Regions from separate parts of the Stenotrophomonas geniculata genome, predicted to be linked through region 1. Evidence: riboswitches for the same ligand, from Rfam matches in the RefSeq annotation. Region 1 holds a riboswitch; the other holds the start of a gene.
The links. A riboswitch is a leader RNA that binds a small molecule or an ion and turns the genes downstream of it on or off. The one in region 1 is predicted to bind cobalamin.
Positions count from the first base shown of each region.

Region 1 (9,051 bases):
GCGTAGCGGGCAACGGCATCGATGGGCTCCAACAGGGCAACAGTGCGTGCATTATCGCCGGCCCGGCGCGCTTGCTAGACTGCAGGCATGTTCGCCAATGCCTCGCTCACCGGCAGCAAGCCGGAACAATACGCCCAGCTGCTGGAACAGGCCCGTGGCCTGGTCTACGCCGAGTCCGACCGCATCGCCAACGCGGCCAACCTCTCGGCACTGGTCTACCACGCCCTGCCCGACCTGAACTGGGTGGGCTTCTACCTGTACGACGGCAAGGAGCTGGTGGTCGGCCCGTTCCAGGGCCTGCCGGCCTGCGTGCGCATTCCGCTGGACAAGGGCGTGTGTGGTGCCGCCGCCAGCCAGCGCGTGACCCAGCGCGTGGACGACGTCGATGCCTTCCCCGGCCACATCGCCTGCGATTCTGCCTCGCGTTCGGAGCTGGTGGTGCCGCTGCTGCGCGGTGATGAACTGATCGGCGTGTTCGATATCGACAGCCCGAAGGTCGGACGCTTCGATGCCGACGACCAGGCCGGCCTGGAAGCCATCGCCCGCGTGTTCGTCGAGGCGCTGGGATGAGCGCACCGAAGCTGCGCAACATCGGCCCGAAAAGTGCCGCGTGGCTGCGCCAGGTCGGCCTGCGCAGCCGCGAAGACCTGGTTGCGATCGGTGCCGTGGGCGCCTTCGTCAAGGTCAAGCGCGCGGGCTTCAAGCCCAGCCTGAACCTGCTGTATTCCCTGGAAGGCGCGCTGCTGGACTGCCACTGGCAGGAACTGAGCGAGCCGCAGCGCGATGCGCTGGTGCAGGACTATGAAGCGCGCATCGCCGCGCATCCGCTGAAGGCGGCCGGCCCGGCGTCGGGCCCGGTACATGAGCAGCGCTTCGATGCCGACGATGACGCTGAAGACAGCGTTGCCGAGGGCGCGGACGAGGATTGAGCCGCGCCCTTCTGTAGCGCCGAGCCCACGCTCGGCTGGCTTTTCTGATCGAAATGCAGCCGAGCATGGCTCGGCTCTACAAGAGCAGATCAGGGCTGCTGCAGCTCCAGCAGCTCGCCCACCAGCCCGACCTCACCGCGTTCCAGCCACACCCGCAGCCGCGTGCCGTGGTCGATGCGCAGGGCCCAGCACAACGACATTGGCAGGCCGCAGACCTGCGACAGCACCATGCGCAGCGGGCCACCATGGCTGACCACCAGCGTCGGCACCGGATCGTCCTCATCGAGCAGGCGATCGAGCGCGCGCGCGATGCGCCGTTCAAAGTGGCCCCAGCTTTCGCCGTTGGGCGGCGGGAATGCATGCGGATCGGCGTGGAAGGCCGCCAGTGCATCCTCCGGCAGGTCGAACAGCGACTGCCCGTCCCAATCGCCGAAATCCAGCTCTTCCCATTCCTCGTCCGCTTCCACGTCCAGCCCACGCGGGGTGGCCAGGGCCATCGCCGTGTGCAGCGAGCGCAGCCGTGGCGAACTGATCACCCGCTCCCAGGGCTGCGCGGCGTAGGCGTCGACCAGTTCCTGCGGCAGGCGGGCCAGCTGCGGTGGATCGCTGCGGCCATCGAGGAACTCATCGCGACCGTTGCCGGCATGGCGGACCAGGTCGAGGATCATGCGCGCGTCCTGTACAGGCGACGCGGGAACAGCGGAAAACAGGCGGACATCGGCAACGGCACCACGGGATCAAGGGGCCATTCTAAAGGCACGGCAAAGGCAGTCGAGCACGCGCGGCGCTACGGGCCGCCTGCGATGCCGTAGACTGCGCGCACTTCCAGGTGACCTGCGGCCGTGGCCGGCAGGTTGAAACGGGAAGCCGGTGACGCGTGATTCCACGCCAGGCCGGCGCTGCCCCCGCAACGGTAAGCACGTCAGTTCCAGGCAACACCGCCACTGTGCCGCAGGCATGGGAAGGCGCCTGGACGGTGGCCCCAGGCCACCCGGCGGCAAGCCCGGAGACCGGCCCGGAAGCCTCAGGTCGCGATGCGGTGGGCATGGCGCTGGATGACCGCAGCCTGCGCTGCGGCGTCGGCGCATGCCTGCCTTCGCGGCTCCTCCCCTTCGCCACGCGGGCGTGCGTGGCACCTGGAGTCCCCCATGAAGCTGCAGTCCCGAATGCTGTCCCTGGCCGTGCTGGCCACCCTGCCCGCGCTGGCCCAGGCCGCCGATGACACCACTGCGCTCGACCAGATCCTGGTCACTGCCACCCGCACCCCGATCGCGCTGCAGGACAGTATCGCGCCGGCGCAGGTGATCGACCGCGCGCAGATCGAATCCAGCCAGGCCACCTCGCTGCAGGAGCTGCTGCGCGGCCGCGCCGGCATCAACCTGACCAATGCCGGCGGCCTCGGCAAGCAGAGCTCGCTGTTCCTGCGCGGCACCAACTCGGGCCACACCGTGGTGCTGGTCGACGGCGTGCGCATCAACAGTGCCGACCTCGGCCTGGCCATGTACCAGGACCTGCCGCTGGCGCAGATCGAGCGCGTCGAAATCGTTCGCGGCCCGCAGTCCAGTCTGTACGGTGCCGACGCCATCGGTGGCGTGATCCAGATCTTCACCCGTCGCAACCAGGGCGATTTCGCTCCGCACTTCCAGCTCGGCGGCGGCAGCAACGGGCTGCGCGAAGCCAGCGGCGGCATTGGTGGCGGCACTGAGCGCGGCTGGTTCGGTGCCGACATCGCCTACCAGCATTCCGACGGCATCGATGCCTGCCGCGGTTCTTCCTCGGTGTTCACCGCGGGCTGCTTTGCCGACGAGCACGACCGCGACGGCTACCGCAACCTGTCCAAGAGCCTGCGCGGCGGTTACAGCTTCAACGACCAGTGGAACGTGGAAGGCAGCGCACTGCGCGCCGATGGCAAGAACCATTACGACGGCTACTACAACTACTCCGAGACCCGCCAGCAGGTGCTGGCCGGCAAGGTGCGCTACACCCCGTCGGAGCGCCTGGCGTTCACCGCCAACGTCGGCCGCAGCGACAATGAATCCGACAACTTCGGCGCACCGGGGGTGTTTGGCAGCGCGCAGACCCATCGTGACAGCGCCTCGCTGCAGGGTGACTTCGGTGTGGCCGAGGGCCAGCTGCTGAGTGCCGGCGTGGACTGGAGCGAAGACAATCTGGACGGCAGCAGCGCCGGGTATCTCGTCGACAGCCGCCGCAACACCGGCGTGTTCGTGCAGTACCAGGGCCGCTTCGGCCGCCACCAACTGCAGGCCAGCGCCCGCAACGACGACAACCAGCAGTTCGGCAACCACGCCACCGGCAGCGTTGGCTGGGCGATGGAACTGGGCCACGGCCTGCGCGTCAACGCCAGCTACGGCACCGCGTTCAAGGCACCGACCTTCAGCGACCTGTACGACCCGTGGAGCGGCGTGCCGACGTTGAATCCGGAGAAGTCCAAGAGCGCCAACCTCGGCGTTTCGCAGCAGGGCCAGGGCTGGCACTGGGGCATGGATGTGTACGAAACCCGCATCGATGACCTGATCACCTACGATGCGTCCACGATGAAAATGCAGCAGGTGGAGAAGGCGCGCATCCGTGGTGCCGAGCTGACCGGTGGCGTGCTGCTGGCCGGCTTCGACATCAACGCGCAGCTGAGCTACACCGACCCGCGCAACCGCACCCACGGCAGCACCCAGTTTGACAACTGGCTGCCGCGCCGTGCACAGCAGACTGCGCGCCTGGACATTGACCGTCGCTTCGGCGATTTCCGCGCCGGCCTGACCGTACAGGGCGCGGGCAAGCGCTTTGACAACGCCAGCAACTCGGTGAAGGTTGGCGGCTACGGCACGCTGGACCTGCGCACCGAGTACGCGCTGACACCGGAGTGGTCGCTGCTGGCGCGTGCCGCCAACGTTTTCGACCGCAGGTATGAGACGGTGGCGTGGTTCAACCAGCCGGGCCGTGAGTACCAGTTGAGCGTGCGTTACCAGCCGAAATGAGGAAACGCGCCGGGCATTCCCGGCGCTTTCTCTGTAGAGCCGAGCCCATGCTCGGCTCAGGCAGCAAAGCAGCCGAGCATGGGCTCGGCTCTACACCGGGACGCCGGCGGCCAACCCCGGCAATTCACGCAGATCGTCGATCACCGCCACGGCATGCGCGGTGGCCATGTCCAGGCCGCGCGGGTAGCCGTAACGCACCAGCGCGATCGGCATGCCTGCATCTTCGGCGGCGCGGTAGTCGGTCAACGAATCACCCACCATCAGGCAGGCATCCACCGGCAGCCCGAAGTGCGCAGCGATGTGTCGCAGCGGTTCGCCACTGGGCTTGCGCTGCGGCAGCGAATCGCCGCCCAGTATCAGCGCGAACGCATCACCGATGCCCAGGTGCTGCAGCAGCGGTGGCACCAGCGCTTCGGGCTTGTTGGTGCAGATCGCCAGCGGCACGTTGCGTGCACGCAGTTGCGCCAGCGCTTCACCCACGCCATCGAACAGGCGCGGGCTGCGCAGCAGGCATTCGCGGTAGTGCACCATGAAGACCGGCATGACCTCGGCCAGGTCGACTTCGCGGCCGGTGGCATGCACGGCCTGTTCGACCAGGCGGCGCACACCGTCGCCGATCCAGCCCAGCACCGTGGCTTCCGGTACGCGTGACACACCGATGCCCTCCAGCGTGCGGTTCAGCGCTTCGGCGATATCAGCTGCGCTGTTGACCAGCGTGCCATCAAGGTCGAACACGACCAGTGGATACGGATACGACAAGGGACGGCACCTGCATGACGTGGGGCCGTCCATTGTACGCCGCTGGTTTTTGCACCGATCCGCCTCAGCCGATCCGGCGCGCGCGGGTAGCCAGGAACGTGGGCAGGTAACGGTCGATCAGGAAACGCGGCTGCGGCTGCCAGTCCTCCATGAAGCGATCGATGATGAAGCCGGCATCCAGCTGGCCACCGATCAGTTCGGTCAGGCTGTGGCCGAAGGTCAGTGCATCGCCCCGTGCCAGCTTCGCCTCGCGCTCGGCTGGCGGCAGGTCTTCCAGGTCCGAATAGGGAATGGCGTACTGCGGCCGGATCAGGCCCTGTGCATCCAGCTGCGGATCGCGCGCACCGACGAACAGCACCGGGTTGTAGAAGCTGGCCATCAGCATGCCATCGCGTGCCAGCACACGGCGGCATTCGGTCCACACCGGGCGCACGTCAGGCACGTACAGGTTCGAGATCGGGTGGAACACCACGTCGAAACTGTCGTTGGCGAACACGTGCAGATCGCGCATGTCACCCTGCACGGTGCGCAGCTGCAGGCCATCGCGCGCAGCGACCCTGCGGTCCTGTTCCAGCTGCCCGTCGGACAGGTCGAACACGGTGACGTCAGCGCCCGCAGCGGCCAGCACCGGTGCCTGCTGGCCACCGCCCGAGGCCAGGCACAGGATGCGACGGCCGCGCACATCACCCATCCAGTCCAGCGGCAGCGCGCGGGGCGTCAGGTGCACCTGCCAGCGGCCTTCGCGCGCGGCGGCAATCGTTGAACTTTCCACCGGGCGCGACCATTCGCGCACTTCGCTGGCCTGGCGGTCCCAGGCAGCACGGTTGTGGTCGATCAAGGCCTGTCCATGGTTCATGTGTTCTCCTTGCCCGGTGGGCGCCAATCCAGATCCTGGAAGGCCGGGCTGGCGAAACACTCGCCCAGGAAATCCAGGAATCGCCGCATGATAGCGGGCTGCTGGCGCCGTGACGCGTACACGGCATGAATGCCGAGTTCGTCCAGGCTGAATTCGGGCAGCAGTTCGATCAGCTCGCCACTGCGCAGCAGCGGCGCCACCTGGTAGGTCGGCAGCATGGCGATACCGGCACCGGCCCGCACCGCCTCCAGCAGCAGCGAGGCCTCGTTCGCGCTGATGTTGCCGCCCACCGCCACCGACAGCGAACGTCCATCGCGGTGCAGCTGCCACAGGCTTTTACCGACGTAATGGTGGGTCAGGCAGTTGTGCGCGGCCAGGTGCTCGGGGGCGGTCGGCGTGCCACGCGCCTGCAGGTAGGACGGCGTCGCGCACAACACCGAGCGGCAGGTGGCCAGGCGCCGTGCGATCAGGCTGGGGTCGATCTGGCGCGCGATGCGCACGGCCAGGTCCACCCGCTCTTCCACCAGGTTCACCGTGCGGTCGACCAGCAGCAGCTCGATGCGTGCCGCCGGATGGCGCGCAACGAAGCCGGCCACGGCCCGTGCCAGGTGACTCTGCCCGAATGAGACGCTGGCGGTCACCCGCAGCGTTCCGTGCGGCTCGGGATCATCACTGGCCAGCTCGCCCTGCAGTTCTTCGCCGATCGCCAACATCTGCCGGAAGCGCGCCAGCGCCGCCTCGCCGGGGCCGGTCAGGCTGATCCGGCGCGTGGTCCGGTGCAGCAGGCGCGCACCCAGCCACCCTTCAACCTCGGCCAGGTAGCGGGTGACCATCGCCCGCGACATGTCCAGCACCTCGGCAGCGGCGGTGAGGCTGCCGCGCTCGGCGACCTCGACGAACACGGTCATGGCGGTCAGTCGGTCCATCTGCTCGATTCATGCAACAAACAAGCGCGTTATACGCTGTTTTTCGATCAACTGCAGCAGCCTAGAGTGGCCCCATTCCCACCCCACACCACCCCACGGAGTCCTGCCATGAAAATCGCCCTCGTTGGTTCCACCGGCAACATCGGCCGCCAGATCGCCCGCCACGCGCTGGCCCGCGGCCACGAACTCACTGTCATCGTGCGCAGCGCGCAGGACCTTCCGGCTGAACTGGCCGGTGCGCATCCGGTGGTCGCCTCGCTGGACGACCTGGATGCGCTGGTCGCCGCCATTGCCGGCCACGACGTGCTGGCCAGTGCCTATGGCCCGCGCCCCGGCGATGACATCGGCCGTGTGGGCGAGGTCGCCGCGCAGCTGGCCGCCGCCGCACGCAAGGCCGGTGTACCGCGCCTGGTGGTGGTCGGTGGTGCCGGTAGCCTGGAAGTCGCGCCCGGCGTGCAGCTGGTCGATACCCCCGACTTCCCGGAGGCCTACAAGCCGTACGCGCTGGCCCATCGCGAGGCGTTCAACCGCCTGCAGGCAGTGGACGACCTGGACTGGACCTTCTTCTCGCCGGCCGCAGAAATCGGCCCGGGCGAAGAGCGCGGCCAGTACCGCGTGCAGCCCAAAGCGTTCCTGGCCGATACCAGCGGCCACAGCCGCATCAGCTACGCCGACTATGGCGCGGCGTTCGTCGCCGAGCTGGAAGCGCACCAGTACCCGAAGCAGATCATCACCGCCGCGTACTGATCCAGCTACGCCCCTTGTAGAGCCAAGCCCACGCTCGGCTCTACGCGAATATGCAGCCGGGCATTGGCCCGGCTCTACACAAGGAATTCCCATGCGTACCGCTGCCCTGCTGCTTCCCCTCGCCCTGGCCGCCAGCTTCACCAGTGCGCCGCTGATGGCCGCATCGGCCACCCCGGTGCCGGCCACGGCAACGAAATCCCAGCTGCACCTGCAGACCTTCCATCCCGGTCCGCAGGCAATGTTCTCGGTGTCCTCGGTGCTGATCGAAGGCCGCCACGACGCGATCCTGGTCAATGCGCAGTTCGGTGCCAGCGACGCGCGCAAGCTGGTCGAGCTGATCCGCGCCAGCGGCAAGCAGCTGACCACGATCTACATCAGCCACGGCGATCCGGACTACTACTTCGGCCTGGCCACGCTGCAGGATGCGTTCCCGAAGGCGCGCATCGTCGCTACCGCGCAGACCGTTGCCCACATCCAGCAGACACAGGCCGGCAAGCTGGCCTACTGGGGCCCGAAGATGGGTGCCGACGTGCCGGCCCGCATCGTGGTGCCGCAGGTGCTGGATGGCGATGCCCTGCAGCTGGAAGGCCAGCGCCTGCCGCTGATCGGCCTGGACGGACCGACCCCGGACCGCACGGTGCTGTGGGTGCCGTCGCTGCGTGCGATCGTCGGTGGCATTCCGGTGGTGGCGGGCGAGCACGTGTGGATGGCCGACACGCAGACGCCGAAGTCGCACACCGACTGGCTGCAGACCCTGCAGCGGTTGCAGGCGTTGAAGCCGAAAGTAGTGGTACCGGGGCATTACGCACCGGGTGCCGCACTGGATTCGAGTGCGCTGCGCTTCACCGCAGATTACATCCGCGCGTTCGATGCCGAGGCGGCGAAGGCCAAGGACAGTGCGGCACTGGTGAAAGCAATGCAGTCGCGCTACCCGAAGCTGGATGGCGTCGCATCGCTGGAGCTGAGTGCGAAGGTGGCCAAGGGCGAGATGCAGTGGCCATGAGGTAGGGAGTTTTCTTTTGCAGGGCTGCGCCCTGCACCTGCTCAATGCAACGGCAACAGCCGAAGCAACAGCAAAAGCTGGTCTCCTGAGGGTTGGCGGGGTGGGTCCGGTTGCGGGGGGCGCTGCAAGTACGTCCATGTAAGCTCGGTCGCCGCATCCATGCGGCTCACGCCCCCGCAACCGGACCCACCCCGCCTTCGACAGTTTCCCGCTATCTGTCGGAACCTGCTGCTGATGGTGGGTGCCGACCGTTGGTCGGCACGGGGTCAGAGCCCGTTGCTGCGCAACGGGCTCTGACCCCACTGTTTGATGATTAGGTATCTGTGGGTTTGTTCATGTCGTGCTCGAACAATTCCCCCTGCACCACCGGCTCCTTCTCGCGGAAGCCGCCGAGCCCGACGCCGACCAAACGGTAACGGGTCTCCGCCGGCAGGTCGACGCGGGCGCGCAGGGCCAGTGCGATGTCGCGCAGTTCTTCCATCGATTCCGGTGGGCGCTCCGGGGTGAAGCTGCGGGTGAGGATGCGGAACTGCGCGGTCTTCAGTTTCAGCACCACGGTGTGGCCGACGCGTTCGGTCTTGCGCGTGGCCTTCCAGGTCTTCTCCGCCAGCTGCACGATCGCTTCGCCCAGGTCTTCCAGCGGCAGGTCTTCGGCGAAGGTGTCCTCCGAGGAAATCGACTGCACCTGCTGGTCCGGCTCCACCGGCCGCTCGTCGATGCCGCGTGCACGGTTGTACAGGCTGCGGCCGAAGCTGCCGAATGCTTCTTCCAGGTCGATCAGCGCCCACTGCCGCAGATCGCCGCAGGTGACGATGCCGCGCGCGGCAAGTTTTCCTTC
Region 1 covers NZ_CP140571.1:1,387,384-1,396,434, forward strand. Annotated here, with positions in the region: gene bioD (dethiobiotin synthase) at 1-19, opposite strand, end outside; gene RI032_RS06530 (GAF domain-containing protein) at 88-570, shown strand; gene RI032_RS06535 (TfoX/Sxy family protein) at 567-929, shown strand; gene RI032_RS06540 (histidine phosphatase family protein) at 1,019-1,597, opposite strand; cobalamin riboswitch at 1,740-1,962, shown strand; gene btuB (TonB-dependent vitamin B12 receptor) at 2,078-3,922, shown strand; gene gph (phosphoglycolate phosphatase) at 4,013-4,681, opposite strand; gene RI032_RS06555 (class I SAM-dependent methyltransferase) at 4,746-5,537, opposite strand; gene RI032_RS06560 (LysR family transcriptional regulator) at 5,534-6,463, opposite strand; gene RI032_RS06565 (NAD(P)-dependent oxidoreductase) at 6,572-7,210, shown strand; gene RI032_RS06570 (MBL fold metallo-hydrolase) at 7,302-8,213, shown strand; gene dinB (DNA polymerase IV) at 8,527-9,051, opposite strand, start outside.

Region 2 (9,051 bases), 270 kb from region 1:
CCGCTGCCGCCCACTTCCGGGTCCATGTACAGACCGCAGAAGCCCAGTTCACCGGCCTTGGCGATCGCCTCGCGCGGAAAGATGCCCTCCGCATCCCATCGCGCGGCGTGTGGCGCCAGTTCGGCCTGTGCGAAGTCGCGCGCAGCCTCGCGGTACGCCTGCTGCGCTTCTTCCAGTTCCGTCGTCATCGAGTGGCTCATGGCTGCTCCTGCCGTTACTTCAGGCTGATCGTGGTGTTGACGCCGTGGCTCAGCGTTTCGTCATCGAACCAGCGCGCGGTGACCGTCTTGGTCTGGGTGTAGAACAGCACCACCTGCTTGCCGTACGGGCCCAGGTCGCCCAGCTTGGACGCGCGCGAACCGGTGAACGAGAACAACGGCACCGGCACCGGGATCGGCACGTTGATGCCGACCTGGCCGACGTCGATGTCTTCCTGGAACTTGCGCGCGGCGGCGCCGGACTGGGTGAACAGTGCGGTGCCGTTGCCGTTGGGGTTGCTGTTGACCATCGCGATGGCGTCTTCCAGCGTTTCCGCTTCGAGGATGACCAGCACCGGCCCGAAGATTTCTTCCTGGTAGATGCGCATGTCGGGGGTGACACCGGCAAAGATGGTCGGGCCGACGAAGTTGCCCTTCTCGAAGCCATCGACCTGCGGCTTGCGGCCATCGAGCACCAGCTTGGCGCCCTGCTCCACGCCCGAGGCGATCAGGCCTTCCACGCGCTCGCGGGCGCTGCAGGAAATGACCGGGCCGACATCGGTGCCGGCCACGGTGCCGCCGCTGACCTTCAGGGTCTTGGCCTTGGTCACCAGATCCTGCACCCAGTTGCGTGCTTCACCGACCAGCACCAGGGTGGAGGCGGCCATGCAGCGCTGGCCAGCGGCGCCGAAGGCAGCACCGACCATCGCATTGAGGGTCTGTTCCTTGTTGGCGTCCGGCAGCACCACAGCGTGGTTCTTGGCGCCCATCATGCACTGCACGCGCTTGCCGGCCAGCGAGGCGCGGTTGTAGACGTGGGTGCCGACGCGGGTGGAACCCACGAACGAAACCGCCTTGATGTCCGGGTGGTCGCAGATCGCGTTGACCACTTCCTCGCCACCGTGGACGACGTTCAGCACACCCTTCGGAATGCCGGCTTCCAGCGCCAGTTCGACCAGGCGCATGGTGACCATCGGGTCCTGCTCGGACGGCTTGAGAATGAAGGTGTTGCCGGTGGCGATGGCCATCGGGAACATCCACAGCGGGATCATCGCCGGGAAGTTGAACGGGGTGATGCCGGCGCACACGCCCAGCGGCTGCATGATCGTGTAGGTATCCACGCCATTGGCCACGTTGTTGGCCAGCTCGCCCAGCTGCAGGTTGCCGATGGCGGCGGCGTGCTCGACCACTTCCAGGCCGCGGAACACATCGCCTTCGGCGTCCGGCAGGGTCTTGCCCTGTTCGGCGGTGAGGATGTGGGCCAGCTCGCTCATGTGCTCGCGGATCAGCTGCTGGTACTTCAGGAAGATGCGCGCGCGGGTGCCGATCGGGGTCTTGCGCCAGGTCTTGAAGGCTTCCTTGGCGGCGGCGACGGCGGCGTCCACTTCGCCGGTGGTGGCGAACGGCACCTTGGCCAGCACGTCCTGGGTGGCCGGATTGATCACGTCCTGCCAGTGGGAGGTGGCCGATTCGATGAACTGGCCATCGATCAGCATGCGGATACGGGGCGCTGCAACAGTCATGACGACAATCCCACGGGCTTGAAAGATGCTTGGCATTATTCACAGCACCCACCTCGATTTCCGGGCTGAATCCGCTTAATCTGGCCAACACGCCAGACGATTCATGTTAATTCTGTGAATTATTCAGCCACCCAGCGACAACTGGGCCTGCGCCTGCTGCGGCTGCGCGAGCAGCGTGGTTACAGTCAGGCCGACCTGGCACGTGCGCTGGGGCTGTCGGCCAGCTACCTGAACCAGATCGAGCGTAACAAGCGCCCGTTGACGCCGGCGGTGCAGAAGAAGCTGGGTGAGGTGTTGGGCGACGTTTCCTCGCTGTTCGACGAAGATGAGCCCGCCGCACTGCAGGAGGCACTGGGCGAGACCCTGCGCGACCTGGGCCTGGCGGAGGTGAGCGCGACCGAGCTGCGCGCCTTGGCCGGCAACCTGCCGCAGGTCAGCCGCGCCCTGCTGGACCTGCATCGGCGCCACCTGGCGCTGCGCGAACATGCCGCCGCCCTGGAATTCCAGCTGGGCGAGCCGGGTGCCGGCAGCACCCTGCCCGCCGGTGACCAGGTGCGCGAGTTCTTCAACCGCATGCACAACCACATCCCCGAGCTGGACGAACTGGCCGAGCGCCTGTTCGCCGAGTGGGGGCTGTCGCCCGGGCATGTGGCACCACGCCTGCGCCAGCTGCTGGCCGACCGCCATGGCGTGCTGGTGGAAGTGGCGGCGCTGCAGGCCGGGCGCGAGAAGCGCCAGTTCGATGCCGGTGCACGGCGGCTGTGGCTGCCCGATTACCTGGAACCGGGCCAGCAGGCATTCCAGATGGCCGCCGAACTGGCCCTGCACGGCTACCTGCCGCAGATCGATGCGGTGGTGGCGCGTGCCGGCTTCACCGATGAGGCACGCATCGCGCAGGCGCGCATCGGCCTGTCGAACTATTTCGCCGGCGCGCTGGTGATGCCGTACATGCGCTTCCTGCGTGCGGCCGAGGCCAGCAGCTACGACATCGAACTGCTGGCGCATCAGTTCGGCGTCGGCTTCGAGGCGGTGTGCCATCGGCTGAGCACACTGGCACGGCGCAGTGCGCCGGGGCTGCCGTTCTTCTTCATCCGCGTGGACCGTGCGGGCAATGTGTCCAAGCGCCATTCAGCCACCGACTTCCACTTCTCGCAGGTGGGTGGGTCGTGCCCGCTGTGGATCGTCTACGAGGCGTTCAACCAGCCCGGGCGCATCCTTACGCAGACGGCGCGCATGCCTGATGGGCGGCGGCATTTCTGGCTGGCGCGGCAGGTCAGCAGCGGGCCGGTGGGGCATGGCCAGCCGCGCAAGACCTTCGCGGTGGCGCTGGGCTGCGACCTGCAGCATGCCGAGCGGCTGGTGTATTCGCTGGGGCTGGATGTGCAGAGCCCGGGCAATTCGGTGTCGATTGGCCCGGGCTGCCGGGTGTGCCCGCGCGAGGACTGCATGCAGCGCGCGTTCGCGCAATTGCCGGGGCGGTAGGGTTGGTTCGGCAGGGCTGCGCCCTGCACCTGCCGAAGCCGAAGCAACAGCAACAGCAACAGCAACAGCAAAAGCTGGCATTCCGTGGGATGGCGGGGCGGTGTCGGATTACGGGGACGCCGTGAACCCGTCCCTGGGGGCTTGGCCGCGGCATCCATGCCGCGGACACCCCGCAATCCGACACCACCCCGCCTTCGACAGTTTCCTTCCATCTGTCGGAACGACGTATTGCTCTGGTAGGTGTCGACCTTGGTCGACACGGTGGATCCACGCAAGGCGTGGATCTACTACCGGGTCAGTAGATCGGCGTCACCTTCATCTGCGGCAACGGGCGCGGTGCGCCGTCGGTGAGGTCGGGGCCGAGGTCCTCCCAGCTGCGACCCTGTTCGACCATCAACCCCCACAGCTGCTGCGAGGCCAGCCGCTTGTCTTCCGAACCCAGCTTGTATGACGGTGGCGTCGGCTGGCCAGTGGCAACCATCGCGTACGCCGCGCGGTAGGCCAGCACCTGCTGCGCCGGGTCATCGGTGCGCGCCACTTCCAGCGTGTAGCGCTGGTAGGCCGAGGCCAGGTTGCGCCAGCGGATCCAGTAGTGGTTCTCGAACGAGAATGAGCAGAAGCGCGCGCCCGCCAGGCTGCCCTTGTCGGCGATGCGGGTCAGCACCTCCTGCGGCATGTCCAGGTTCATGCCGCCTTCGTCGCCCTGCAGGCTGACGTGCACGATGCGGTCGCGGTAACCCGGCGCGCGCGCCTGCAGCAGATCGCGCCAGTTCTGCATGGTCGCCACCACCGCGAACAGGAAACGCCCCAGTTCCGCGGCCGCCAACGGCGTGGCGATCGACTGATAGGTGCGCTGCCAGCCATGACGGTTTTCGGTGGGCAGGAACACCGCGTGTTCCAGCGACTGGCGGCCGCTGCTGCCGTGGCCCACCTCTTCAGCGTGCTGCGGGTAGACCAGGTTGATGGCGAAGGTCGGCCAGCGCGGCAAGGCGGCATCGAACAGATGGATCGGGAAGTTGCTGCTGATGCCGCCATCGGAGAACCAGCAGATGCGGAAGGCGGTGATCACCGGGCCACAGGTCTGCCCGGCACTGGTCAGCCCTTCCATGCTGTCGGCCACGTTGTGCTCCTGGTCGGCGGCAGGCGCGGTGGGTTCGCAGCGACGCTCGCGCCGCGAGGGCTCATGCAGCGGCACCGCGCTGATCAGCAACGGGAAGCTCAGGCTCATGCGCGTGGCCACCAGCACCGGCAGCTTCGGGCCCTGCGGCAGGTGGTAGTACCGTCGCCCCTCCACCTCCAACGGCGGGCCAGCTTGATCCACCAGCCACTGCACCACGCTGGCCGGGAACAGCTGCTCGAACTCCTCGCGCAGGAACCAGAACTGCGCGCCACCCAGCGGCAGCGTACGCGGCTCGTTGTGCGACACACAGGTGGTGATCATCTGCAGGCTGATCGCATGCGGGCTGTCCGGCTCGCCGGCATAGCGCGGTGCATCGTGCAGGTCGGCGAAGGTAAGCGGTGCATCCAGCGGCTTGCCGGACAACTGCTGCAGGCACTCGTGCAGCCACTCGGTCAACGCCGGCTTGCGTGCATCACGGCCGAGGCCGCTGCACAGGCCCAGCAGATTGCGCCGCGCCACCCGCGCCACCCGCAGCGCGGCACCGGCCACGCCGGCACCGTAAGCGCACAGCAGCGACGGCAGCAGCGTGGCGGCCACGCCGCTCCAACCACCACCCCACCAGCCCAGGCCGAGCAGCAGCGCCAGCGACACCAGCACTTCCAGCGGCGCGATCTCGAACACGGCAACGGCCAGGCACAACAGCTTGTGCGGCAGGCGGGCATTGCCGGTCAGTACCACCAGCAGCCGATAGGCCGCACGCGCGCCCCGTGCCGGCTGGAACAGGCTGTAGATGAAGCCGCGCCGCGACAGCTGCGCCGACACCGCCGACAACCCGCCATAGCCGGCATCGCCAGGCAGGTGCTCGCCCGCCTGCTGGCGGCGATCACCGCAGGCTGCCGCGGCCGCCACCGCCGCAGCGATGGCGCCGGCCGAGGTGCCGCCGATGCTCTTGAAGCGATACTCGCGCGCCAGCGCCAGTACCGCATTGGGGTACACGATGCCGCTGGTGATGCCGCCTTTCATGACCAGATCGCAGTACTTCGCCGCCACGAGCCACCTCCCGTCTGTCGATGCACAGTATGGCAAGAGGGGCTCTCACAGCCTGAGAAACGAGCCACAGCCCTGCGCTTTGATTGGCCCTTGACCATTGGCCTCGACGCGTCCACCGTGGGCACGCCGAAGGTATCCCCGCCGTGGCATTGATGGCGGCCGGGATTTAAACGGGAATCCGGTGAAGGCGCCTCGCGCGCCCATTCCGGAGCTGCCCCGCAGCGGTGAATGGAAACGAATCCTGCCAACAGCACTGGGCTCGCGCCTGGGAAGCGGCAGGTAGTAGGTGGGCTGCGGCCCGTGTCCATCAGCCCGAATACCGGCCCCGGCCGGGGGACACGACCGTCCCCTGATTCGACCTGGAATCTCCGCGGGGAGGTTGCCGGGGCCGTCGTTGTCCTGCGCGTGCAGGCGATGCGGCCGCGCGCGTCCTTTTCACGGTATCCGGCCAGACCTGTTCACCCACGCGCTGATGCATGGGCCACCGCCGTTGCCGGCGGTCCATGCGGTACCTGACGATGACCGAGCTCCAACGTCCCACCCTGACCCTGCCCGCCGATGGCAAGCGCCTGCTGCTGCATTCATGCTGCGCGCCCTGCTCCGGCGAAGTGATGGAGGCGATCACCGCCTCCGGGATCGACTACGCGATCTTCTTCTACAACCCCAACATCCACCCGGTGAGGGAATACGAGCTGCGCAAGCAGGAGAACATCCGCTTCGCCGAGCAGCACGGCATCCCGTTCATCGACTGCGACTACGACACCGACAACTGGTTCAGCCGTGCGCGCGGCATGGAGAACGAGCCCGAACGCGGCATCCGCTGCACGATGTGCTTCGACATGCGTTTCGAGCGCACTGCGCTGTACGCGCACGAACACGGCTATGACACCATCAGTTCTTCGCTGGGCATCTCGCGCTGGAAGAACATGGCGCAGATCAACGACTGCGGCATCCGCGCCGCGTCGCGCTACGAGGGCCTGCAGTACTGGGACTACAACTGGCGCAAGGGCGGCGGTGCCAGCCGCATGATCGAGATCAGCAAGCGCGAGCAGTTCTACCAGCAGGAGTACTGCGGCTGCGTGTACTCGCTGCGCGATGCCAACCGCCATCGCCGCGAGAATGGCCGTGAGCGGATCAAGATCGGCCTGCTGTACTACGGGCAGGACGCTGGGACGCCGCAGGGCGATTGACCTGTGCCGCCGGGGCGGCCACGCTGGTCGCCCCTTCACGTTGTAGTGGACCTGCCATGACCGCCCTGCCCGCCGATGTCGCCCTGCTGGTGATCGACCTGCAGCCAGACTTCATGCCCGGCGGTACGCTGGCCTGCGACCAGGGCGATGCGCTGGTGGTACCGATTGCCGGTCTGCTGGCGCAGCGCCGCTACCGCACCGTGGTGGCGACACAGGACTGGCACCCGGCCGACCATGCCTCGTTCGCCAGCCAGCACCCCGGCCAACGCCCCTTCGAGACCATCCTGCTGCACGCGCAGCCGCAGACCCTATGGCCGGACCATTGCGTGCAGGGCAGCGCCGGTGCCGCCCTGCACCCGGGCGTGGACTGGACCGTGGCCGACCTGATCCTGCGCAAGGGCACGCGCCAACAGGTGGATTCGTACAGCGCCTTCCGCGAGAACCATGGCCCCGATGGCGAGCGCCCAGCTACCGGCCTGGCCGGCTGGCTGCACGAGCGCCGCATCCGCGAAGTGCATGTGTGCGGCCTGGCCCGCGACTACTGCGTACTGTGGAGCGCGCAGGACGCGGTGAAGTCCGGCTTCCGGGTGAAGTTCCTGTGGGAGCTGACCCGGCCGGTGACCGAGGCCAACGATACGATGGTGCGCGAGGCGCTGGGCAAGGCGGGGATTGCGATCATCTGACGGGCGACCGCTGCTCAATGGACGCGTCGTCGCTGGGTGCGGGATACCGATCAGGATCGAGGGAAAGACGGTGACAGGGCACGCGACAGTAGATTCAACCCGATCCTAGCGGAACACCACCGTTCGGTGCCCGTTGAGCAGGATGCGGTGCTCCACATGGCGGCGCACCGCGCGCGCCAGCACCAGCGATTCGGTATCGCTGCCCAGCCGCACCAGTTCGCGCGGTGCCATCGCGTGGTCCACGCGGGCCACGTCCTGTTCGATGATCGGGCCTTCGTCCAGATCCTCGGTGACATAGTGCGCGGTGGCACCGATGATCTTGACCCCGCGCGCGTGCGCCTGGTGATACGGCTGCGCGCCCTTGAAGCTGGGCAGGAAGCTGTGGTGGATGTTGATCGCACGGCCGGCCAGTGCGCGGCACAGCGTGGGGGACAGGATCTGCATGTAGCGCGCCAATACCACCAGATCGATGCGCTCGCGCTCGACCAGGTCGATGATCTGCTGCTCCTGCACCGCACGCGTATCGGCGGTCACCGGCAGATGGTGGAACGGCACCTGGTAGGACGCGGCCAATGGCGCGAAATCGGCGTGGTTGGACGCCACTGCCGCGATGTCGACTTTCAACTGGCCGCTGTGGGCACGGAACAGCAGATCGTTGAGGCAGTGCCCCTGCTTGCTGACCAGCACCAGCAGGCGTGCGCGGCGGCGGCCATCATGCAGCTGCCAGTCCATGCCGAAGCCTTCGGCAAGCGTGGCCATGGCGGCGTACACGGTCTCCAGCGGCAGGCTGGCATCGCGGTCGAAGTGCACGCGCAGGAAGAAGCGGCCACTTTCCTCGTCACCGAACTGCTGGGCGTCGAGGATATTGCAGCCATGGTCGAACAGCAGGCCGGACACGCGGTAGACGATACCGGTACGGTCGGGGCAGGACAGGGTGAGGATGGAATCGGGGCGCATGGCTCGAGTGTAGGGCAGCGACCTGCCTGCCGGATCGATGGTCACCGATGCAACCGACCTGCTTGGTTCAGTCCCAAGCGATACTTGGAACTCCCCGTGGCAAGCTGGTCGGTCATGAACCTGTTGCAACTGATCCGCAGCTTCACCCGCACCGCAGAGACCGGCAGCATTGCCGCCGCGGCCCGCATCCTTGGCATCAGCGCCACCGCAGTCGGCCAGAACATCAACCGGCTGGAGGCGCATCTGGGGGTACGGTTGCTGAACCGAAGTACGCGCCAGCTGGCCCTCAGCGAGGCCGGCGCGCTGTACCTGGCGCAGGTGCGCCACATCGAAGCCGACCTGGCGCGCGCGCAGGCGATGGTCACTGCCGGTGACATCGAGCCGGCCGGGCCGCTGCGCATCGCCAGCAGCAGCGCCTTCGGTCGCCATGTGCTTGCCCCCTTGCTGCCTTCACTGCAGCAGCGTTACCCACAACTGCAGCTGGAGCTGCGCCTGACCGACCGCGCCGTGCAGCATGGCCCGGAAGCGGTGGATGCCAGCATCCGCATCGGTGCGCAGCTGGAAGATGGCGTGGTCGCACGGCAGCTGGCACGCGTGCCCTTCGTGTTCTGTGCCTCGCCGGCCTATCTGAAAGCGCACGGCACCCCGCAGCAGCCCTCCGAGCTGAGCGGTCATCGCGGGCTGCTGCACCGCTTCCCCACCGATGGCCGGCCGCTGCGCTGGGGCCTGCTGAAGGATGGCCAGCGCGTGGACGCCGCACTGCCGCCGAGCATGGTCTGCGATGACATCGATGCACTGGCAACGCTTGCCGCGACCGGTGCCGGCATCACCCGGCTGGCCGCATTCGTG
Region 2 covers NZ_CP140571.1:1,654,360-1,663,410, forward strand. Annotated here, with positions in the region: gene RI032_RS07805 (acyl-CoA dehydrogenase family protein) at 1-200, opposite strand, end outside; gene RI032_RS07810 (CoA-acylating methylmalonate-semialdehyde dehydrogenase) at 215-1,720, opposite strand; gene RI032_RS07815 (helix-turn-helix domain-containing protein) at 1,835-3,202, shown strand; gene RI032_RS07820 (patatin-like phospholipase family protein) at 3,498-5,345, opposite strand; cobalamin riboswitch at 5,500-5,714, shown strand; gene RI032_RS07825 (epoxyqueuosine reductase QueH) at 5,876-6,562, shown strand; gene pncA (bifunctional nicotinamidase/pyrazinamidase) at 6,619-7,245, shown strand; gene purU (formyltetrahydrofolate deformylase) at 7,351-8,202, opposite strand; gene RI032_RS07840 (LysR family transcriptional regulator) at 8,317-9,051, shown strand, end outside.
Region 2: it holds a riboswitch for cobalamin, as region 1 does, so the genes downstream of both, RI032_RS07825 (epoxyqueuosine reductase QueH) here and btuB (TonB-dependent vitamin B12 receptor) in region 1, are expected to answer to the same signal.